Regions from separate parts of the Bacillus pumilus genome, predicted to be linked through region 2. Evidence: predicted binding sites of a transcription regulator. Region 2 holds the regulator's gene; each other region holds the start of a gene.
What was found. Region 2 encodes LexA, which represses DNA repair genes until DNA is damaged. Its sites were predicted from a motif close to CGAACATATGTTCG; they were not measured.
Positions count from the first base shown of each region.

Region 1: ruvA (Holliday junction branch migration protein RuvA) is a predicted target of LexA. The motif match lies at 1,914-1,927, and genes of this name have one in related genera.
Region 3: uvrB (excinuclease ABC subunit UvrB) is a predicted target of LexA. The motif match lies at 1,729-1,742, and genes of this name have one in related genera.

Region 1 covers NZ_LT906438.1:2,459,180-2,462,463, forward strand. Annotated here, with positions in the region: gene queA (tRNA preQ1(34) S-adenosylmethionine ribosyltransferase-isomerase QueA) at 1-1, opposite strand, end outside; gene CKW02_RS12665 (DUF2905 domain-containing protein) at 36-236, opposite strand; gene ruvB (Holliday junction branch migration DNA helicase RuvB) at 229-1,233, opposite strand; gene ruvA (Holliday junction branch migration protein RuvA) at 1,245-1,850, opposite strand; gene CKW02_RS12680 (intercompartmental signaling factor BofC) at 1,999-2,499, opposite strand; gene CKW02_RS12685 (hypothetical protein) at 2,738-3,284, shown strand, end outside.
Region 2 covers NZ_LT906438.1:1,754,551-1,757,834, forward strand. Annotated here, with positions in the region: gene CKW02_RS08815 (DL-endopeptidase inhibitor IseA) at 1-401, opposite strand, end outside; gene CKW02_RS08820 (hypothetical protein) at 696-1,130, shown strand; gene lexA (transcriptional repressor LexA) at 1,176-1,796, opposite strand; gene yneA (cell division suppressor protein YneA) at 1,956-2,267, shown strand; gene CKW02_RS08835 (YneB family resolvase-like protein) at 2,285-2,932, shown strand; gene CKW02_RS08840 (DUF896 domain-containing protein) at 3,002-3,232, shown strand.
Region 3 covers NZ_LT906438.1:3,273,462-3,276,745, forward strand. Annotated here, with positions in the region: gene uvrB (excinuclease ABC subunit UvrB) at 1-1,661, opposite strand, end outside; gene CKW02_RS17185 (CsbA family protein) at 1,956-2,201, opposite strand; gene CKW02_RS17195 (PEP/pyruvate-binding domain-containing protein) at 2,486-3,284, shown strand, end outside.

The sequences.
Region 1 (3,284 bases), 700 kb from region 2:
TTTCCTTCACCTATTCTGTAGTTAACTAGTTAACGTTATTTCATCCGTCCAAAGATATTCAGTAATATGGTTAGCACGATGCTAATGACAATGCATGTGATCACAGGAAAAAAGAACGTCACATTTCCTTTTTTTACAAAAATATCACCTGGAAGCTTACCAACCAATTGAAAACCTAATCCTGCGGCAAAAAGGACACCACCTAAAATCATCAATATTTTAGGGAATTCAGTCACGAATCGGAACCTCCATTTGAAAATGTTCATACGCTTCTCTTGTGACGACCCGTCCTCTTGGTGTTCTTTGCAGGAAACCAATTTGCAGTAAATACGGTTCGTACACATCTTCAATCGTATGTGATTCTTCTCCAATTGTCGCTGAGATCGTATCAAGCCCAACAGGCCCGCCTCTAAATTTTTCAATCATACTTAAAAGCAGCTTATGGTCGATATGATCAAGACCAAGCTTGTCGACTTGAAGGCGCTCAAGGGCATCTTCCGCAATGTCCTCGGTAATCGCGTGATTCCCAAGCACCTGCGCAAAATCTCTTACTCTTCTGAGTAGACGATTGGCAACCCTCGGCGTACCGCGGGAACGTCTTGCAATCTCTTCGGCTGAGCGAAGATCGATCCCAATCTCGAACAGCTCGGCTGTTCTTGAAACAATGTGAGCCAAATCTCTTTGCTCATAGTATTCCAATCTTGCATGTACCCCAAACCTGTCACGAAGCGGCGCTGTTAAAAGCCCGACGCGGGTCGTGGCACCTACAAGTGTAAATGGCGGTAAATCAAGCCGTACAGAGCGCGCTGTATCTCCTTTGCCAATGACGATATCTAAACAAAAATCCTCCATTGCTGGATAAAGCACTTCCTCAATTGAGCGCTGCAAGCGATGAATTTCATCTATAAACAACACATCACCTGGCTCAAGAGACGTTAAAATCGCCGCCAAATCACCAGGACGTTCAATCGCTGGTCCAGATGTTGTACGCAGCTGAACATTCATTTCATTGGCAATAATCGACGCGAGCGTTGTTTTCCCGAGTCCGGGCGGTCCGTATAAAAGGACATGATCGAGTGTTTCCTGCCTCATACGGGCAGCTTCAATAAACACGCTGAGGTTATCCTTTACTTTTTGCTGACCGATATATTGGCTAAGTGTCTGAGGCCGCAGACTTTGCTCAATGGCTGATTCATGGTTGTCTGCTTCAGTTGAGACGAGCCGTTCATCCATGAGACATCACCCTATTTCAACATTTTTTGTAAAGCTTTTTTCACATATTGATCGGTTGTGAGATTCTTTTCTTCTTTTAATAATGGAAGAACCTTTTTAATTTCGCGATCACCGTATCCGAGAACACTTAAGGCTTCAAACGCTTCGTCTAATGCCGTTTGCTGCGTTTCGACCTGAATATGGTCCTCGTGATTAAATAGATTGCCAATCATTTCAGGCACAACATCAGCTAGCTTTCCTTTTAGATCGAGAATGATTTGGCGAGCTGTCTTTTTGCCAACACCAGGGAACTTAATCAGGAACGCTTCATCTTCACGTTCTATCGCTGAAATGACAGCGCCTGGATCACCTGAAGCAAGAATCGCTAGAGCCCCCTTCGGCCCAATCCCTGTGACATTTAACAGTTTTGTGAACAGCGCTTTTTCTTCTCGTGTTTGAAATCCATATAACGAAAAAGCGTCTTCCTTTATGTAATGATACGTATAAATCGTTTCATGTTTATTGATTTGATAGATAAACGGGTTTGGGCTATAGACTTGATATCCCACTCCGCCGTTTTCTATGACAACATATTGCGGGCACACATAATCAATGGTCCCTTTTACAAACTCTATCACCGTTTTCACCTCTTTGACTGTTCTTCATTGTAACATAAATCGAGAAGAAAACCGCAATAAAAGTTAACATACGTTCGCTCAATGCATTTTTACGATGACACTACGAAAAACAGCTTGCGGCCTTCACACCAGCAAGCTGTTATACGCTTTAAAACGATATTTCATTTCGGTAAGGCTTCATGACTTCAAGCACATGCTCAAATTCATCCTTTGTTCGAAAAGGAATGCCTTGCTCAAGCTGCTCCTCCACATGACTTTCTAAACGGGACGTATCAATTTGAAAAAAGAGATGAATGGGCTCCGCCCAGCCGTCAGGCCTTCCATGAAACGTAGAAATCACACCGTCCTCTGATAATCCGATATATCCATTTGCTTTACTTAATGGAGAGATATCATCAATTTGCTTTCTAAAAAGCGCAAAATCCTCTTTCTGCTCTACTAGCGTCCAGCCTTTATACTGCGACCAGAATGTGTCTTTGTCTTCTAATGATGCCCGGTGTCTTTCAATACTCACATCTCCGTCTAGATAGACTTTTTCTAGCTGCACGGTGATCGAGTTTGACTGCTTTTGCAAGTGTTCTTTTCCTTCCATATCCGTAGCGAAAAAAAGCACACTTGTCATGATAAGTCCTGTAACGAAACATTTCATCTTCACTTTCACTATTTACACCTCTTTAGAACATGAGATCGATGCATGACATATGTAGTTTGACCCATTTTTCTAAACATTAACCAAATCAATGACATGAATATATGGGAAGAGTCTTTCGTTGTATCCTTCATTCGTAAATGGTATGTTTTATACAATCCATTGCTTTATCGAATGCTCGGTTTTTTCATCATTCGTTTTTCAGCCGCATAAACTGAAACCAAAGAAGGTGAAGTCAATGTCAGAAGTCAAAAGATTAGCCGAATCGATTCAGTATCATGAGGATAAACGTCTTCATAAGCTTGCCTTTAAACCGGCAGAGCTTGAGCTGTGCGGCAAAGGAAGAAGTGCCTATGTCTTTTCATACAAAAAAGACGGCAAGAAAATGGCGCTAAAAGTCTTTTTCCCTTCTTATCAGCATATTGCCCGCAAAGAAGCCGCTATTTATGAAAAGCTCTCTGGTTCGTCTTACTACCCTGAGATTTATGAATCTGGGGATCAGTATATTTTAATGGAATATATTAAAGGATATACATTCTATGAATGCCTCACAAAGGGGATTCCTATTAAAAAACAAATGATTGCGCAAGTCGATGATGCGCTAGAAGAAGCACGCGAGAAAGGATTGAATCCTTCTGATATCCATCTGAGGAATCTGATCTTAACAAAGGAAGGACAGGTCAGGGTCATCGATGTTGCCCGTTTCACACAAACAAAAGCTTGCCATCAGTGGGATGACTTAAAAGCCGCTTATGCTTATTATCAAAAACCTTTTTTCCCGAAAA
Region 2 (3,284 bases):
GGTGTCGCTTTATCCCAATTAAGCATATTGTCTCCGTCGCCGACTGGAACAGCCATTTTGCCTTTATGAACAATGAACTGGTAGTCTTTTAAACCTTGATTGATGGCTTCTTTTGTGAAAACTTGAGATAGGTAGCTGTTTAGTTTTTTCTTTGTATCAAATGTTTTAGAAAGATAGTTGTAAGTCATGTCTTTATAGCTAAATGATTTTAATTTGTAATCAGAATGTTCATTAATTTTGTAGCCTGACATCGCACTCCAAAAGTGTTCCCGTGCATCAAGGGCAATATGTAACGCTTCTTTATTTGTCAAAGTGGCTGGTTTTTTAGAAGCGGCCAATGTTGTAGATTGTAATGAGATCATAAGCATAATAGCAGTTAATAAAACGAATAATTTTTTCAAGGCGATTGCCTCCTTTTCTCAATGAAAACTTCTTATGTTACAAATGTTACAATAATTACAGTGATATTACAAGTATTAAATCTAAATGTTTTTTATTTCTTTTCTTTCTATATATATAACGTTTGAGGGTGGCAAAAAGTTTTCATTTTTTTATTTTTTCTTTATATCTACTATTTAACCGTTCTAAAGAAGAACAAAACGTTTTTTGGAAAAGTTTCTGTTTGGACGTTCAACACGCTTTTTCATTTATGACATATACTATCGTGATGAATGTCTAAGAAAGTGGTGTTGAATATGTATTATCCGTATGAAGGTATGTGGAATGGGTACTCATATGATAGGCAGATGCAAGGTTGGCCGTCGCTCCCTTCTCAAGTTGGAGGATTTCCAGGGTTTCCAATCGGAGGAGGAGGCACTGGGCCCGGATCTAGTGGATCAGCCCCGCCAGCCCCACCACAGCATATCGTTTCGCAATATCAGCAAGCATTATCACAGCCTCAAAGCATGCAGTCACTTATTTCAGGGCAAACAGGTGGAGGTCAGCAATCGGTTCAATTTGCGGCGGGATGTAATAGAAGGTGGACGATTGTGTTTATGAGAAACGGTCAAGTATTTTTAATGTATGTTCTATCTTCACAGCCTTTCGGGAGAACAACTGGCTTTATTTGGCCGAACTTTACATTTGGTTCCTTCCCAAGCTCGAGTATTCTTGCCTATTCTTGTTCATAAAAAAAAGCCGGTTCTCATCATTAACTGATGAAATACCGGCTTTTTTTAGTGAATATTTCTAAATACGCCAATCACTTTACCTAGTATACTTACATTCTGTAAAATAATCGGTTCCATAGATGGATTTTCTGGCTGTAATCTAAAGTGTGTATCTTCTTTATAGAAACGTTTCACTGTCGCTTCATCTTCCTCTGTCATGGCGACGACAATATCTCCATTGTTAGCAGTGCTTTGCTGACGCACAATGACATAGTCCTTGTCCAAAATTCCTGCGTCAATCATACTTTCTCCCATAATTTCAAGCATAAATACTTGTTCATCTGGTGCTGCAAAAGTCTCTGGAAGAGGGAAGTACTCTTCTACATTCTCAACAGCCGTAATAGGCAGGCCTGCTGTTACTTTTCCGATGACTGGTACGTTCATTACAGCACTCTTTGGAATATTCATTTCCTCTTCATCTAGTACTTCGATCGCTCTAGGTTTTGTCGGGTCTCTTCTAATTAAGCCCTTCGTTTCTAGTCTAGCTAAATGTCCATGAACCGTTGAACTGGATGCTAGACCGACAGCTTCTCCAATTTCACGAACGGATGGGGGATAGCCCTTGCTTTTTACTTCTTCTTTGATGAATGTCAGGATATCGAGTTGTCTTTTTGATAGCTTCGTCATCTTTTGCACCTCAAAACGTCAATTTTAAAGAAATTATAGCATGTTTTTCCTAACAGTACAAACATAGGTTCGAAAAAAACGTTTGACAGAAACGTTTGTTCGTATTTATAATAAGTGTCAGAAAGAACGAACACACATTCTATTAGGAGAGATGACATTATGAGGTTAAAAGAATCTATTATTTTTATTGGGGTATTCTCATTCATCGTTGGCATATTTCTCTCACTTATTGCAGTCACAAGCCATAATGATCCAAATCAGTATGTTAAAATAGAAGTTCAATCAGGGGATACTCTTTGGGGGTTAGCTGATCAAGTAAACGACAGCAAATCAATCGATAAAAATGCGTTTATTGACTGGGTCACTCAGCACAACGATCTTGCTTCAACAGAAATCCAGCCTGGTGACATCCTTGTCATACCAGTCAAAAAAGAGCATCCAGTCGTATATCAACTTGCAACAGTACAGTAGAAAGGTCGATTGAAGACATGAATGCAATCATCTATGCGAGAGTAAGCACTGTCAAAGAAGAGCAGGAAACCTCGCTGAAGAGACAAGAAGAAGAATTGCTAGCTTTAGCTGCTATGCACAAGATGAATGTGGTTAAAGTCATTAAAGAAAAAGCAAGCGGGTATGATCTAGATCGCGATGGTGTGTTTGATATGCTAGCTACACTAAAAGAAGAGTCAATTGATGCTGTTCTTATCCAGGATGAAACACGTCTCGGAAGAGGACAAGCAAAAATTGCGCTTCTTCATTGTCTTTTTAAAGAGAATGTAAAGGTGTACAGTACGTTTCATAGAGGCGAACTTGAGCTTTCAGAAGCAGATGAAATGGTGATTGAGATCGTAGGAGTCGTTGAAGAGTATCAACGAAAAATTCATAACCTGAAAATCAAGCGGGGAATGAGAAGAGCCGTTGAACGAGGGTATCAGCCCGAACTGAATTTAAAACAGCAGGATCATGCGCCTGGTCGTGAGCGTATTGAAGTGCCGATTTCAGAAATTGTTCGATTAAGAAAAAATAACATGACCTTCGCAGAAATCGCAGCAACTCTTCAGGCACTAGGTTTCGACATTTCAAAAGCAACGGTCCATAGAAGGTATCAAGAATATGAAAAAGGTCTGACCACCTAAAGCTTGATTTGTTGTCAAAATGATTGATATTTAGTAGTATGTAGAGAAAATGCTTTAAAGGAGTTAGTCATGATTTCTAAAAATCAGCTTGCAAGAATCAATGAGCTTTCAAAAAAGTCAAAAGAGACCGGTTTGTCAGACGCTGAAAAAACAGAACAAAAGCAATTAAGAGAAGAGTATTTAAAAGCTTTTCGTTCTTCTATGAAAAATACACTTAAAACCGTGAAAATCGTTGACCCTGAAGGAAACGATGTCACACCAGAAAAATTAAAAAGAGAAAGAGATCAAAACCTTCATTAAGTTTTCGGTTTCTTGAATTTTGAAAAGATGGGAAGGATATTCTCATCTTTTT
Region 3 (3,284 bases), 1.5 Mb from region 2:
TCTGCATACATAATGACCCGGCCTTCCGAATTTCTCGCTGCACGGCCTATCGTCTGGATGAGGGATCTTTCAGAGCGTAAGAAGCCTTCTTTATCTGCATCTAAAATCGTCACGAGCGAGACCTCTGGAATATCCAGTCCTTCACGAAGAAGGTTGATTCCCACAAGCACATCATATTTTCCGAGACGTAAATCGCGAATAATCTCAATCCGCTCAAGGGTCTTAATTTCTGAATGCAGATAATTGACTTTGATTCCGATCTCTTTTAAGTAATCTGTAAGATCCTCAGACATTTTCTTCGTCAGCGTCGTCACAAGCACACGTTCATTTTTCTCAACCCGCGCATGAATTTCTCCAATTAAGTCATCAATTTGCCCTTCAATCGGACGCACTTCAATGATTGGATCAAGTAAACCTGTTGGACGAATAATTTGTTCCACAACCTCTGGGGTTTTCTCAAGCTCGTAAGGACCAGGAGTGGCAGATACATGTACAATATGGTTGATATGCTTTTCAAACTCATCAAAGGTGAGCGGTCTGTTATCAAGTGCTGAAGGCAGACGGAATCCGTGATCAACCAACACTTGCTTTCTTGCTTGGTCCCCGTTGTACATCGCGCGTATTTGCGGTATTGTCACATGTGACTCATCGACAACAATCATAAAATCATCTGGGAAATAATCAAGCAATGTGTAAGGTGTTGAACCAGAAGGACGCAAGGTCAGGTGCCTTGAGTAGTTCTCGATTCCTGAACAAAAGCCCATTTCTCTCATCATCTCAAGGTCATATCTTGTCCGCTGCTCAAGACGCTGCGCTTCTAGCAATTTTTCATTATCTCGAAGTTTTTCGAGCTGCTCTTCAAGCTCTTGTTCAATATTAATAATCGCTTTTTCCATTTTTTCTTCTCTTGTGACGAAGTGAGATGCTGGGAAAATAGCAACATGCTCACGATCACCGAGTATTTCTCCAGTCAGTGCATCCACTTCACGAATACGTTCAATTTCATCACCGAAAAACTCCACTCTGATACAATGCTCATCACGTGAAGCAGGGAAAATTTCAACGACGTCTCCTCGTACTCGGAAGGTTCCGCGCTGAAAATCTATATCATTACGAGAATACTGAATGTCCACCAGCTTACGAAGAAGCTGATTTCGTTCAATCTCCATTTCAGTACGTAAAGACAGCACAAGCTCTCGATATTCCTCTGGCGAACCTAAGCCATAAATACAGGAGACACTGGCAATGATGATGACATCTCTCCGCTCAAATAACGAGGACGTAGCGGAGTGTCTCAGCTTATCAATCTCATCATTGATGCTGGCATCCTTTTCAATAAATGTATCAGTCTGAGGCACATACGCCTCTGGTTGGTAATAATCATAGTAACTCACAAAATATTCGACAGCATTATTCGGAAAAAATTCCTTGAACTCGCTGTATAGCTGACCGGCAAGTGTCTTGTTATGCGCAATGACAAGTGTCGGTTTGTTCACTTCTTTGATCAGGTTGGATACAGTAAAGGTCTTTCCCGTACCTGTAGCACCTAACAGCGTTTGATGCTGTTTCCCCTGATGGATACCCTCAACAAGCTTTTCAATTGCCTTCGGCTGATCTCCTTGGGGCTGATAGTTAGAAACTAATTCAAAGCGGTCACTCACATCAAAGCCTCCGTTTCGTTACGAAATCTATCTAATGAATATATTATCATAAAAGAACACAAAAATACGAACTAAAGTTCGGCTCTTACTTGATTTTTATTTCCAATACAGTCATACCCTCTCTTCAATACCAAATAACCCTCTTGCGAAAACCTTCCTTTCAGTATGGAACATTTTGGTGAGAGATATTCGATGAGCAGAAAAAGAGAACAAAAGAAAGCTGCACTCACTAGAATTCGTAAGCACAGCTTATAAAACGTCATCTTTCTGCCTAACATGCTCTTGATGATGATATCAATGATTTTTTTCAGCCTTTTCTCTCTTTTCAATTTCTTTTTTAGCCATATATAATGCCCCAGCTACTAAAGAAATGATATCTAATCCCACAATAAAGTAGGTTTCTGTATAGCCCTTCATGTACGAGGCAAATAAAAGCGCTGCTGTTAATGCAATGCCCACATAATGATTATAAGTAACCTTTGAAAATAAAATAACGAGCAGGAAAGGAAAAACAAGTGCAAATATGGCTTTTGTAATCACAAAAACCCTCCCTCTTCTTGGTCTACTCCCTTGATTATAGTAAAGATTGGCATATTGAACAATTCACAGTTTTCAATTTCACCTATTTTTCTTTCTGTTCGGAGACTTTTGTTATAGATATAGAAGGAAATTAGTGAGAATGTCCCCTTTGTAAAGATAGGTCTTTCCGTCTTTGACAGTAACATCCAATAAATCCTATGATTAAAATGATAGTGCGCACTATCATTTTAAAAACAATAGAGAGATAGACAAACCATTGGCTATTTGGATAAGGGGGCATTCCCATGTATTCAGTTTTATTTCATGCGGCTGAAGAATCCGCAGCACTCGCAGGGGCAAAAGGCCTGAATTTAATCAAATTAAACAATCACGGCCTGCCAGTCCCAGATGGATTTATTATCAAAACCAACAGCTTTTCAAGCTTTCTTTCATATCACAACCTGCACCAAACTGAACAAAACCTTGCTGACAAAATCAAAAAAGCATCGTTCCCTTCTCAAATGGAAGCAGAACTCCTTTCGTCCTTTCAATCATTGCGGAAGACTTATCCCTCAGTTGCAGTTCGATCCTCTTCTGTTGCTGAAGATCTCGAAGGCGCCTCATTTGCAGGACAGTACGAGACCTATTTAAATATCAAAACAAATGAAGAATTCTTACAGGCTGTCAAAGAATGCTGGTCTTCTTATTTTGAAGCAAGAGTGACAGAATATAAGGAAGAGATGGGTGAAAACGAGGAAGAGATGCCGCTCATGGCTGTTGTCGTTCAAGGATTGATCCATTCTGACGTCTCCGGTGTCATCTTTAGTGAAAATCCCGTAACAGGAAAAACAAATGAAATGATGCTCACAGCAAGCTACGGACTAGGAGAAGCAATCGTCTCCGGGATTGTGACACCAGACACATTTATTGTAGACAAAGAGACACTTTCTATTGAAAAATCACTTGGAACGAAAGAACTGCAAATTGTACCTTATCAAGAAGGTGTCATTGAACAATCAGTAACTGAGGAAATGGCTGGTCAGTTTTGCCTGAATGATGACCAATTAGTAGAAATCACGCAAATCACCAAACAAGTAGAAACAC